DNA from 3 places in the Rhizobium sp. NLR10b genome. Region 2 is predicted to be linked to each of the others. Evidence: predicted binding sites of a transcription regulator. Region 2 holds the regulator's gene; each other region holds the start of a gene.
What was found. The regulator LexA, encoded in region 2, represses DNA repair genes until DNA is damaged. The targets are predictions, from matches to a motif close to TGTTCNNNNTGTGTTCNG.

Region 1: HJB91_RS03015 (ATP-dependent helicase) is a predicted target of LexA. The motif match lies at 3,044-3,061, and genes of this name have one in related genera.
Region 3: HJB91_RS02735 (ribonuclease T2 family protein) is a predicted target of LexA. The motif match lies at 1,419-1,436, and genes of this name have one in related genera.

The regions. Positions count from the first base shown of each region.
Region 1 covers NZ_JABDWV010000002.1:118,358-122,932, reverse strand. Annotated here, with positions in the region: gene HJB91_RS03030 (YeaH/YhbH family protein) at 1-78, opposite strand, end outside; gene HJB91_RS03025 (PrkA family serine protein kinase) at 91-2,034, opposite strand; gene HJB91_RS03020 (VOC family protein) at 2,438-2,914, opposite strand; gene HJB91_RS03015 (ATP-dependent helicase) at 3,104-4,575, shown strand, end outside.
Region 2 covers NZ_JABDWV010000007.1:209,350-213,924, reverse strand. Annotated here, with positions in the region: gene kdsA (3-deoxy-8-phosphooctulonate synthase) at 1-318, opposite strand, end outside; gene HJB91_RS13780 (VOC family protein) at 315-1,211, opposite strand; gene lexA (transcriptional repressor LexA) at 1,407-2,126, shown strand; gene HJB91_RS13770 (ComEC/Rec2 family competence protein) at 2,107-4,539, opposite strand.
Region 3 covers NZ_JABDWV010000002.1:51,696-56,270, reverse strand. Annotated here, with positions in the region: gene ettA (energy-dependent translational throttle protein EttA) at 1-566, opposite strand, end outside; gene HJB91_RS02735 (ribonuclease T2 family protein) at 664-1,404, opposite strand; gene HJB91_RS02730 (alpha/beta fold hydrolase) at 1,662-2,591, shown strand; gene HJB91_RS02725 (DMT family transporter) at 2,609-3,565, shown strand; gene HJB91_RS02720 (CaiB/BaiF CoA-transferase family protein) at 3,583-4,575, shown strand, end outside.

The DNA.
Region 1 (4,575 bases), on a different contig from region 2:
CTTCATGCGTCGAAGGAACCGCTGACGATTTTCCAGACTTTTACCGCGCGGATTTAGCCGCCGGTCGACAATGTGCATAATGGCTCCGCATTAACTTGCCTGTTTGACGCGCATGTACCATTCGACGAGGCGCCGAACCTGCCGTTCCGTGTAACCTCGCGCGGCCATGCGCGAGACGAATTCGCTATGCTTCTTTTCTGTTTCCGAATCCTTCTTCGATCCGAAGGAAATGACCGGCAAGAGATCTTCGACCTGCGAGAACATACGCTTCTCGATGACTTCCCGGATTTTCTCGTAGCTCGTCCATGACGGATTTTTTCCGCCGTTGGCTGCCCGCGATCTCAGAGAGAACTTGACAATTTCGTTGCGGAAGTCCTTTGGATTGGCGATCCCCGCCGGCTTTTCGATCTTCGTTAGCTCCTGGTTGAGGAGCTCGCGGTCGAGAAGCTGACCGGTATCGGGATCCTTGAAGTCCACATCTTCGATCCAGGCATCGGCATAATCTACATAGCGGTCGAACAGATTCTGTCCGTAGTCCGCATAGGATTCAAGATAAGCCTTCTGAATCTCGTTGCCAATGAACTCTGCGTAGCGTGGCGCAAGATCGGCCTTGATGAATTCCAGATAACGCTTCTCGACATCGTCGGGAAACTGCTCGCGACGGATCGCCTGTTCCAGCACATACATCAGATGGACGGGATCGGCGCCGATATCCGTGGTGTCGTGATTGAAGGTGGAGGCGAGCACTTTGAAGGCGAAACGGGTCGATATCCCGTCCATGCCTTCGTCGATCCCGGCAGCATCCCGGTATTCCTGGACGCTGCGGGCGCGTGGATCGCTTTCCTTCAGGCTCTCCCCGTCATAGGTGCGCATCTTCGAGAAGAAGGTCGAATTCTCGTGCTTGCGCAGGCGCGAAAGGACGGAGAACCGCGCCAGCATTTCGAGCGTTGCCGGGGCGCATGGTGCATCCACCAGTTCCGATCCCTCGATCAGCTTTTCGTAGATCTTCTGTTCCTCTGTCACCCTGAGACAATAGGGCACTTTGATCACGCAGATGCGGTCGATGAAGGCCTCATTGTTCTTGTTGGCCTTGAAGGTCTGCCATTCCGCCTCGTTCGAATGCGCAAGGACGATGCCGGAGAAAGGTATGGCGCCGATATTCTCGGAGCCGATATAATTGCCCTCCTGCGTTGCCGTCAGCAGCGGGTGCAGCATCTTGATCGGCGCCTTGAACATCTCGACGAATTCGAGCACGCCCTGATTGGCACGGTTCAGTCCGCCCGAATAGCTGTAGGCGTCCGGATCGTTCTGAGAATAGGTTTCCAGTTTGCGGATATCCACCTTGCCGACCAAAGAGGAGATGTCCTGGTTGTTCTCGTCTCCAGGCTCGGTCTTGGCAATCGCGATCTGGCGCAATCGCGAGGGTTGTATCCTGACGACGCGGAATCGGGAGACATCGCCGCCGAAATCGTCGAGCCGCTTCAGGCACCACGGGCTCATCAATCCGTTCAGGCGCCGCTGCGGGATCCCGTACTGCTCCTGCAGGAGCGAGCCCATCGTCTCGGGATCGAAGAGATTGAGCGGGCTTTCGAACACAGGGCTGATCTCGTCACCGGCCTTCAGCACGTAGATCGGATACACCTCCATCAACTGCTTCAGCCGCTCCGCCAGCGACGACTTGCCGCCGCCGACCGGACCGAGCAGATAAAGAATCTGCTTGCGCTCCTCGAGCCCCTGCGCCGCATGCCGAAAAAAGGAGACGATGCGTTCGATTGTCTCTTCCATGCCGTGAAAGCCGGCAAAGGCCGGATAAACCCGGATGGTCCTGTTCATGAAGATCCTGCCGAGGCGCGCGTCCTTGGCGGTGTCCACCATCTGTGGTTCGCCTATGGCAGCGAGCAGACGCTCGGTCGCGTTGGCATAGGCGATCGGGTCGGTTTTGCAGAGATCGAGATATTCCGACACCGACATGTCGCTTTCGCGGCGCGCTTCATAACTGCGTGTGAACGCATCGAATACGGATTCACTCAGCATGGGACCTCCATTAAGGTAATGCCGCAGGCTCTAAGCCGTATAACCATCGAGATGGCCACGGCGTTCCTAAGAATCAATAGTTTCGTAGGTATATTCCACGCTGACCGGCCGTTTGTGGCAATGCACAAAATCGTGCATGCACCGGTATTTTTTTACTCCACGAAACTGTTTCTTATTGTAGTTGAGAAAAGGCTTGTCGCGATATCAGCACATTTAGCGACGTGACATGGAAGTAAAAAAGGTATGCAATAGCGCCCGTGATTCGAGCCGTAAATAATCGGCGATTGCCCGCCGGTGAGAGCCAGTCGGCTCCGACAGCGGGCAGCGAGTTCGCCGCCCGCAGAATGAAACCGGGCGAACGTCACATCCGACCGGCATATCCTACTCATGCGCCTCCTGGCTCTCAGCCGTTGAACGCCTTTTCCAGCGCAGCCACATCGATCTTGACCATGCCGAGCATGACTTCGGTGACGCGCCTTGCCCGCTCGCGATCTTCGTCGGCGATCATCTCGGAGAGCGCGCGCGGGACGATCTGCCAGGAAAGGCCCCAGCGGTCCTTCAGCCAGCCGCAGGCCTCCGGCGTGCCGCCATTGGCGAGGAAGGCATCCCATATCCGATCGATCTCCGCCTGGCTTTCCAGAAGGATCGCTATCGAAAAGGAATGGTTGAAGCTGTCGAGCGGACCGGCCTTCATCGCCAGGAAGGCTTGGTCGCCAAGCGTGAACTCGATCAGCTCGACGCTGCCGGGAGGGCCGCTCGGGGTTTCCGCCGGAAGTATGGTGGTTCGGCCGATCCTGGAATCCGGAATGATCGACACGTAGAATTCTACGGCTTCGCGTGCCTGCTCCGCGAACCAGAGATTTGAAATGACCTTGGGCATGGACAGCCTCCTTGTTGGCGAGTATCCCGGACTTCTGTCCGATGCTTCGAGGACGTCTGGTCGGCACCGGTTCCGACAGGCCGCGATCGGATTTTTTGGCCGCCCACCCCCCCGCAATAGCGGTGGCTCGGGAATGAAAGCAGAACATCTTTTCTGGTCTTTCCTTCCCGAATCACTACATTACGCGCCATGAGCAATAGTTTCGACGATATTCCCTTCTTCGACGAGGAGCCGGGCGAAGTGGCGCGTAAGCCGCAGCCGTCAGTCGCAACCGCCGGAAGGCCGGCCGCCGGCGGCGGCATCGCCGCCCGCGCCATGGCGGCCCGTGACGGCGGCAAACGGCCGGACTATCTCGCCGGATTGAACCCGGAACAGACCGAAGCCGTCGAAACGCTGGAAGGCCCCGTCCTCGTGCTCGCCGGCGCCGGCACGGGAAAGACGCGCGTGCTGACGACCCGCATCGCCCATATCCTCAATACCGGCCGCGCCTTCCCGTCACAGATCCTCGCCGTCACCTTTACCAACAAGGCCGCGCGCGAGATGAAGGAGCGCATCGCTCTGCTCGTCGGCGGCGCCGTCGAAGGCATGCCGTGGCTCGGCACCTTCCACTCGATCGGCGTCAAGCTCCTGCGCCGCCATGGCGAGCTCGTCGGCCTGAGCTCCGGTTTCACCATTCTCGACACCGACGACGTCGTGCGCCTGATCAAGCAGCTGATCCAGGCCGAAGGCCTCGACGACAAGCGCTGGCCGGCAAAGCAGTTCGCCGGCATGATCGACACCTGGAAGAACAAGGGCCTCGGACCGGCCGATATTCCCGAAGGCGACGCCCGCGCCTTTGCCAATGGCCGCGGCCGCGATCTCTATTTCGCCTATCAGGCGCGCCTGTCGACGCTCAACGCCTGCGATTTCGGCGACCTGCTGATGCATCCGATCGCGATCTTCCGCAAGAATCCGGATCTTTTGAAGGAATATCACGGCCGCTTCCGCTATATCCTTGTCGACGAGTACCAGGACACCAACACTGCTCAGTACATGTGGCTGAGGCTTCTTGCCCAGCGCGCCAAGGGTGAGCCGCAGAATGTCTGCTGCGTCGGTGACGACGACCAGTCGATCTATGGCTGGCGCGGCGCGGAGGTCGACAATATCCTGCGCTTCGAGAAGGATTTCCCCGGCGCCAAGGTGATCAAGCTCGAGCGCAATTACCGATCGACCGAACATATCCTTGGCGCCGCCGCCCATCTGATCGCCTATAATGAAGGCCGCTTGGGCAAGACGTTGTTCACCGATCGCGCCGACCCAGATGACGTCAAGGTCCAGGTTCACGCCTCCTGGGACTCGGAGGAGGAAGCCCGCGCCATTGGCGAGGAGATCGAGCAACTCCAGCGCAACAAGCATCTGCTGAACGACATGGCGATCCTCGTGCGCGCCTCCTTCCAGATGCGCGAATTCGAAGATCGCTTCGTCACCCTTGGCCTCAACTACCGCGTCATTGGTGGCCCGCGCTTCTATGAGCGCCTCGAAATCCGCGATGCCCTGGCCTATTTCCGCCTGGTGGCGCAGCCGGCCGACGACCTCGCCTTCGAACGTATCATCAACACGCCGAAGCGCGGCCTCGGCGATACGACGGTGCGCGCGCTGCACGATTATGCACGCGCCCGCGA
Region 2 (4,575 bases):
GGCCGTATGGACGTCGGTTATGACCGGAAAGCCGAATTCCTTCTTGAGGTCGGCAAAGACCTCCATGCCCTTTTCCAGGCCGATGCCGCGCTCGGCCGAGAGCGAGGTGCGGTTGGCCTTGTCGAAGGAGCTTTTGTAGACAAGACCCATGCCAAGCTTTGCGCAAAGCTCCTTCAGCGTGCCGGCGACCATGAAGGCGTGGTCCCGGCTCTCCATCTGACAGGGGCCGGCAATCAGCGACAGGCGGGCGGTATTGGAAAAGGTGACCTGACCTTCGCCTTCGCCGATCCTGACTTCGGAATTCGTGTCGGTGCTCATCGTGTTTCCTCGAAGGCGAAGAGCGCACCCTGCCCGGGCGTAGACTTCACCAGAATGCGATTGTTCTTGCGCGTGAATGTGATCCCGTTAGCACCCAAATGCGCTTCTGTCACGGCAAGATCGGCGACGGTGAAGAGGATTACCCGGCCGCGCAGACCACGATCGGCGGATGAGACGGCAAGCTCGAAATAGGCCTCCAGCCCTTCGGGCGTCATCAGGCTGATCTTCGCATTTGATGCCGCGATATTCACGCCGAAACCGGTTTTCTCCGCCGCCGCCTGCCCTATCGCAAGTCCGACGAAGGCGGCGAATGCCGCCGGGTCCGGCGCACAAAGCGCGATCTCGGCAATGCCGATCACGCCATTGGCATGCGTCTCCAGCGCGGCGCGATCTGTCGGGAAGGAATTGATGCGCTGGCAGGTAAAGAGAAAGAAATCGGGTGCGCGCAGATCAGCTGCAAAGGCCAGCTTGAAGCTGCCGACGGTCTCCGAACCATCCGGCATCCGCATCGGCCGGCTGAATTGCAACATCTCGCCGGCGCTCGCGCCGTTGCTGACAAAGCGCTTATGATCGAGGCCGGCATCCTCGCTGAGGAAGGCCAGCGCAGACAATCCCTCCTCGCCGCAGCGGAAGCGGAAGGCGCGATTGCGGGCGATGAAGACATTGCCGTGGCGGGCCGCTGCCTCGCTCTCCTCGACGCTCGCCACGCCAAGCGGCTCCAGATAGGTCTTGTCGGCGAAAAAGACGCAGGCATTCTCCGTTCCGAAGGGATGGCGCCCATCGGCGGCGACGGTGAAACCGAGCTTGCCGAGCCTCTCACGCGCCAGATCGATATTGACCACCGGCAGCACGACGTGATCCAGCGGATGCGACTTGGCGGAATGCGCGTTCATGATATCCTCCTGAAAGGGGCAAAGATGTGCGACAGCCCCTCCCCGAATGCAAGCGATGTGCGCCAATCCCGTCGAATGAAATTAAAAATCTCGACGAGTTGGCCCGAAGTTTTACGGAAATTTAGCTACTTGCGGAACACATATGGAACATATAGTGTCTGTTCTGGATTTGTTTCAATCAGGGGTCTGACGTCGATGCTCACGCGCAAACAACAGGAGCTTCTCCTTTTCATTCATGAGCGCATGAAGGAATCCGGCGTCCCTCCCTCCTTCGACGAAATGAAGGATGCCCTGGATCTCGCCTCGAAATCCGGCATTCACCGCCTGATCACGGCGCTCGAGGAGCGCGGCTTCATTCGCCGGCTACCGAATCGCGCCCGGGCGCTTGAAGTGATCAAGCTTCCGGAGGCCTATAACCCCAGCCTGCAACAGCGCCGCGGTTTTTCGCCGAGCGTCATCGAGGGCAGCCTCGGCAAACCCCAGCCGGTCGCCGCCCCCGCTGCCGCAAAGCCGGTCGCCGACAACGGCAACTCTGTCTCCGTGCCGGTCATGGGAAGAATCGCCGCCGGCGTTCCGATCTCGGCGATCCAGAACAACACGCATGACATCATCATTCCCGCGGACATGCTTGGCTCCGGTGAGCACTACGCGCTGGAGGTCAAGGGCGATTCGATGATCGACGCCGGCATCTTCGACGGCGACACCGTGATCATCCGCAACGGCAGCACCGCAAGTCCCGGCGACATCGTCGTTGCCCTCGTCGACGACGAGGAAGCAACGCTGAAACGCTTCCGCCGGAAGGGCGCCTCGATCGCGTTGGAAGCCGCCAACCCGGCTTACGAGACCCGGATTTTCGGGCCGGACCGCGTCAAGGTGCAGGGCAAGCTCGTCGGCCTCATTCGCCGTTATCACTGACAGCAGCCGGACCGGATTCGGTAAAACTGTCTTTGCGCCAATCATAGGCGCGATGGCGCATCCATGGCCGCGATAGCGCCTCGAATGCGGTTGCGACCTGCAGGCCGGCATCGGCGAAGCGCAATTCGACGGAACCGGTCCTGCGGAGCGTCTCGCCGGTGAAGAGCGTCCCGCCTGAACGGCAGCTGTTGAAACGCAGGCGGACTGAGGTCACGACGATATCGGCCGTATCGCAGGCCGGGCCGAGATAGGCGGCATTGTCGATGACGGTGACGATATGGCCATTGCCGAGTCGTGATGTGCACCACGCCTTCTTGACGCAGGAAAACCGGTTTGCTTCACCGCCTGCTGCGGCTGCCCGCATCGCTGCGCTCGCTTCGTTCTGCTGATCGCGGGAAAGCCTGACTCGGCGGTCTTCTCCTTCCGGCGGGATAGCCGGACCATCCAGCATCTTCGGTGGAACATGTGTCGGCAGGACCAGCGCTCGCTGCCACTGGTCGAAGATGAAATCCGGCGGGTTTTCACGGTTGGACGCGATTGCCTCAGCCGCAACGACCGCAACCAGACCACCATCCTCCGAAATCACCAGATCCGGCGGGCGGGGAGCCGGCAGCAGCAGTACGGTGAGTGTCGAGACGGCGATGATGGATGTGCCGACATGGCGCAGCCGGGTGCGCAGCAGCGTCAGCAGCAGAAAGCCTGCCACCGCCACTGCGAAATACCAGGCGGGCAAGCGGCCGATGCCGATATCGCCGCCCCAGCCGGACACCGTCTTGGCAACCGCAATCACCAGATCGAGGCCGAATCCGACCGCCGTCCAGAGCGGAGCATCCAGCCCGAAGGGCATGAGCAGCATCGCCAGCAGCCCGGCCGGCATGACGATGAAGGAGATGATCGGCATCGTCGCAAGGTTTGCCGGCAGGCCGTAAGCCGTCAGGCGATGAAAATGCTCGATCGAAAACAGGGCGGTGGAAAAACCGCCGATCAGCGAGGTCAGGAAGACGCCGCCGAAGAAACCGGCGACGACAACCACCGGCCTGATGATCGGCAATTTCAGGAAAGCGTTTTCACGGACACGCCTGTCCTTCCACAGCTGATAGCCCGATACCAAAGCCAATGTCGCGGCAAAGGACATCTGAAAGCTCGGTCCCAATACTTCCGAAGGTGAAATGGCGATGATGATGAGCGCAGAGAGAACGACATTGCGCAGGCTGATCGACGGCCGATCGAAGAAGACGGCAATCAGCATGATGGTCATCATGATAAAAGCGCGCTCGGCCGAAACCCCGAAACCGGAGATCAGGTAATAGGCGGTGACGGCCATGAGCGCACCGGCGGCGGCGATCTTCTTTGTCGGATAGGCTTGGGCGACGCCGGGAAAGAGGCAGAGCAGCATGCGGAAGCCGACGAAGAAGATGCCGGCCGACAGCGCCATGTTGAGGCCCGAGATCGCGACGATATGGGCAAGGCCGGACTGGCGCAGCGCCTCCGTCGTCGTCTTCGAGATGGCGCGCCGTTCATCCGTCACCAGAGCAGCGGCAAAAGCGCCGGTATCGCCGGGCAGGATCGATCTTATGCGGTCGCCGATGCTGCTGCGCAGCCGGTAGAGCCATTCGAACAGAGCGTCCGACGTCGAGCTGGCCGCCTGCGGGCCTGCCTCCAAGTCGAGTTTCTCCGGCGCACCATAGAAGAAACCGTTGGCACCGATGCCGTCGAAATAGGCACCGAAGGAGAAATCGTTGAGCGCGGGAAGTGCGGGGCCCGCCGGCGGTGTCAGCCGTGCCTTGCCGGTGATGATGTCGCCGATTTCGAAAGGCGCATCGGCGCCCCGGACGATCGCGGTGATGCGTCTCGGCGGCCGTTTCAGCTCCGGAGCCTCGGTGCCTGTGACGGCAAGAATGTAGCGCCAGCGCCCGCGGCCGTCCCCTTCCCGCCGTTCGACACGGCCGGTCACCGTCGTCGTCACGGATGAATCGAGGATCACCGTCGAAGCCCGCCAGCTCTCAAACTGAGCCGAGAGCATGCCGCCGGCGAAAAGTGCCAGCGCCATCAAACTTGCGCGCAAGGCCGGCCGGCTGGGACCGGTGAGGAAAACCGCGGCCGCCGACACCAGCAAGCAGAGCAGCGATGGAACGAGGGGCAAATCCGATGCCGCAAGAAACCAGAAGGCCGAGCCGGCTCCGAGGAAGACCGGCGAGAACAGCAGCATTCGGCCATAATCGGCCTCTTCGCCCAGCATGTAGGCTCCGGCAGGCAGCGATTGCCGGGCGGCGGCCAGCAGCCGATGACGCAACGGGGTCTGCGACTGCGTCCTTACCGATTGAGTCACCACCGCAGGCGCAGGAAAATTCGGCGGATCGGCAAGGCCGGCGCCCACTTGCGGCCGCAATTCGGCTGTCGTCTGTTCCTGCATGCGCCGCCCAAAATGACCCCCGCGAAGTCGCCAGAA
Region 3 (4,575 bases), on a different contig from region 2:
GCATCCAGATGGTTGGTCGGTTCGTCGAGCAGCAGCAGATCCGGCTGCGACAGCAGCAGACGGCAGAGCGCGACGCGGCGGCGCTCACCACCGGAAAGATTGGTGACATCGGCATCGCGCGGCGGGCAGCGCAGGGCTTCCATCGCCATCTCGACCTGGCTTTCCAGATCCCAGAGGTTCTGGCTGTCGATGATGTCCTGGAGCTTCGCCCCCTCTTCCGCGGTCTCGTCCGAGTAGTTCATCATCAATTCGTTGTAACGATCGACGATCGCCGTCTTCGCGGCAACACCTTCCATGACGTTCTCGAAAACCGTCTTGGTGGGGTCGAGTTTCGGCTCCTGCTCGAGATAGCCGACCGTGGCACCCTCGGCGAGCCAGGCTTCGCCGGTATACTCCTTGTCCTGGCCGGCGATGATGCGCAGCACAGTGGATTTACCGGCGCCGTTCGGTCCGAGGATGCCGATCTTGGCATCCGGGTAGAAGGAAAGGTGGATGTTCTCCAGGATCTTCTTGTTGCCATAAGCCTTGTTGAGGCCGGACATATGATAGATGAATTGACGTGCCATGCTGCGCTGCTCCGGGCGGGAAACTTCGTTTCGTGCCGCTATGTAGGCGAAACAGCGCCTGTGAGCAACGCCGAAACCCGTTTACGCCGGATTCCGGTCAGAAGCCCGCTGCATCGACAACGCCCTCGTCACAGCCGAACGTGGTTTTTCCCGCTCCCTGGATCAGATCGGCAAGGCCCGCGCTTTTTGCCGATGCCGTTCCCGCATCCGCAGACAGGCCGATCGTCAACTCGCTGATCACCCTGACATTGCCGGCTCGCCGGCAGCTCATCTTGACGCGCTCGCCCGCACCCGGCCCGAAGCTCTTGTCGAAAGCAGCCTTGATCGCCTCGGCCTTGACCGCCTTGCCGATATTGGCGGCAAAGAGATCGCGCACGGCCGATGTATTGAGCGCATCCACTAAATGGACGCCGACGCCGAAATAATCCTCAACGCTCATTTTCGTGCAGGTGCCATGCTTTATCCATTCGTGCCGTTCAAGGCCGGACTGGGTGCCGGGCATTGCCTTTGCAAGCGACGCCTGCGTCTCGGCCGAAAGCGCAACCGCGGGCAATGTATCCCATTTGCCGTCCTTGTCGGCAGCCTTCTGGTCCTCACTGACGCCGCAATAATCCTGCCGCATCGGCCACAGGCCGTGCAGCGAGAAATTCGTCGCGTCATGGCGCTCGCCGGTCTGGCTGGCGCATTCGGGCTTCTTCTGGTTCGTCTGGCAGAAGGCGGGCTGCCAGCTCGCAGCAAGAATGAAACGGGTACGGCCATCGGCCTCCTGCGCCACGGCAGCGCCGGCAAGGATCATCGACAAGGCGAACGTAAAGGTACGCAACTGCATGCTGCTCATTTCAACCCCCAAAGAAGAACAATGCAGGAACAGATAAGCACAAAGAGTAAACGGCAGCAACCCTGAATCGCAGCCGTGCCGAAATTTGTTATCGACTGCGCGTCGCCGGAAACAGCTGACTATTGCGGGGACCTCACTGTCTTAGAGTTACGCGAGCACCGTGTCGCACTTATAGTTGCAGCATATTCGCTTAAATCGATTCCGCTTTAAGGAATTATGCAGTAGCGATCTGCTCTGCTGGGGCGGGGAGGATCCGGATGTTTTCTGATACGCAAAGACTCGCGATAGGGGAAGCGTCTCTGGCCTATCACCATGCCGAGGCTACCCACCCGGCGCGCGGCGTCCTGTTGATATCGCACGGCCTGGCGGAGCATTCGAAGCGGTACGGCCGCTTTGCCGCGGCGATGGCGGCGCGCGGCTACCACGTCTATGCCCATGATCACCGCGGCCACGGCGAGACGACGGCGCCCGACGCGCCGATTGGCCGCTTCGCCGGCCGGGATGGCGTCGACCGGGTGATCGGCGATGTCCTTGCCGTGCGCGCCCATGCGGCCTCGCGCCATCCCGGCCTGAAGGTGATCCTCTTCGGCCATTCGATGGGCGGTCTCGTGGCGCTCAATGTCGCCGTCACCGCTCCGGGCGACTTCGACGCTGTCGCCGTCTGGAATTCGAATTTCGCCGTCGGCCTTGCCGGCCGAGCCGCCCAGGCGATCTTGCTTGCCGAGCGGATGCTGAAGGGCTCCGACGTGCCGAGCGGCCTCTTGCCGAAGCTCACCTTCGGAGCTTGGGGAAAATCGATCCCGGACCGCCGCACCGAGTTCGACTGGCTGTCCCGCCATGCCGATGAAGTCGACAAATATATCGGCGATCCGCTCTGCGGCTTCGATGCTTCGGTCTCGCTCTGGCTCGATCTCTTCGAACTGACGTTTCGCGCACCGCAGAAGCTCCATCTCGACCGGCTGCCGCGCGACATGCCGATCCATCTGGTCGGCGGCGGCGAGGATCCGGCGACGGGGCGTGGAAAAGCCATCCTCTGGCTGTCAAACCATTTGAAAGCGCAAGGCTTCTCTCGTATCAGCACTCGGATATATCAGGATATGCGGCATGAAACGCTGAACGAGATCGACGCCGAAGCGGCGACCGCCGCCTTCGCGGACTGGTGCGACGAGGCACTCGCAAGATCCTGAGCCAGAGAGATCCCATCATGAGCAGCACCTCCGCCCGGCCCGCTTCGTCCGCCTCCGAAGTGACGACGGGGCTTGCGCTGATGTTTCTTTCGGTGATGTTCTCGCCGCTCATCGACATCTTCGCCAAGCTTGCCGTCGTCACCGTCCCCTCCGCCGAGATCACCGCCGGCCGCTTCCTCGTGCAGGCGCTCTGCATGCTGCCGATCGTGCTATGGCGACGCAGCTTTACCGATTTCTCGTGGCGCCAGAGCCTGTTCCACGCCATCCGCGGCTTCGTCATCACCGTCTCGATGATCTCTTTCGTCACCACGCTGAAATATATGGCGGTCGCCGACGCGATCGCGATCTTCTTTATCGAGCCGATCATCGTGACGATCCTCGGCGGCATTTTCCTCGAGGAGACGATCGGCTGGCGGCGCTATACCGCCTGCGGCGTCGGCTTCTTCGGGGCGATGCTGATCATCCAGCCCAGTTTCGAGGAGGTCGGCTCCATCGCGCTCCTGCCTGTCGTCAGCGCGCTCTGCATTGCGATCTTCGTGTTGATGACCCGCGTCCTCTCGCACCGGGAGGACCCCTGGTCGATGCAGTTCCAGATGGGCATCTGGGGCTTGCTCTTCTGCGCTTTCCTGCTTTTTGTCGGCGAAGGAAGCGGCTCCGATCTCTTCGATCCCGTCATGCCTGCAGGCAGCGCCTGGTTCTACGTGGCCGGCGTCGGCGCCATGGCCGCGATCGCCGGCATCCTCGGCGTCTATGCCTTTCGTGCGGCACCGGCGTCGACGCTGGCGCCGCTGCAATATTTCGAGATCGTTTCGGCAACGATCTTCGCCTGGCTTGTTTTCGGCGATTTTCCGGATGCGATCAAATGGCTCGGCATCACGATCATTATGGCGTCGGGCTTCTACATCCTCTGGCGCGAGCGCCGCTTTGCTTCAAAGCCGGTATCCGATACATCTGAGGTGACGCTGGCGCCGTAGACACCGACGGGAGGAACATGACCGAGACCGCGACGAACATGCCGCCGCTTGCCGGCATCCGGGTGATCGAGCTTGCCCGCGTGCTCGCCGGCCCCTGGGCGGGCCAGATGCTTGCCGATCTCGGCGCCGACGTCATCAAGGTGGAAAATCCCGACGGTGGCGACGACACCCGCCAATGGGGACCGCCCTTCGTCGAAGGTGCCGACGGCGAAAATCTCTCGGCCGCCTATTACCACGCCGCCAATCGCGGCAAGCGCTCAATCACCGCCGACCTCAAGAGCTCTGAGGGCCAGGATCTCGTTCGTCGCCTCACAGCCACAGCCGATGTAGTGATCGAGAATTTCAAGGTCGGAGGCCTCGTCAAATACGGGCTCGATTACGACAGCCTGCGCAAGCAGAACCCGAGGCTCGTCTATTGCTCGATCACCGGCTTCGGCCAGACCGGCCCCTATGCCGGCCTCGCCGGCTACGATTACATCGTCCAGGGCATGTCCGGCTTCATGTCGATAACAGGCGAGCCGGACGGCCAACCGATGAAGGCGGGCGTGGCGATCGCCGACATCTTCACCGGCATCTATGCCGTCTCGGCGATCGAGGCCGCCCTGATCCATGCCCTGAAAACCGGACAAGGCCAGTTGATCGACATGGCCCTGCTCGACGTGCAATCGGCCGTCCTCGCCAATCAGAACATGAATTACCTCATCTCCGGCGCCGCACCGACCCGCCTCGGCAACGCCCATCCGAACATCTCGCCCTATGAGGTCGTACCGACGGCCGACGGTTATCTCATCCTGGCCGTCGGCAATGACGGCCAGTTCCGCCGCCTCTCTGCCATCCTCGGCCTGGAGACGATCGCGGATGACGAGCGTTTCTCCACCAACAAGGCCCGCGTCGCCAACCGCGGCGAGGTGCGCCGCCTGATCTCCACCGAGACGCTGAAATGGCAGAAGGCGGATCTCCTGAAGGCCTGCGAGCAGAACGCGGTTCCATCGGGCGCGATCAACACGATC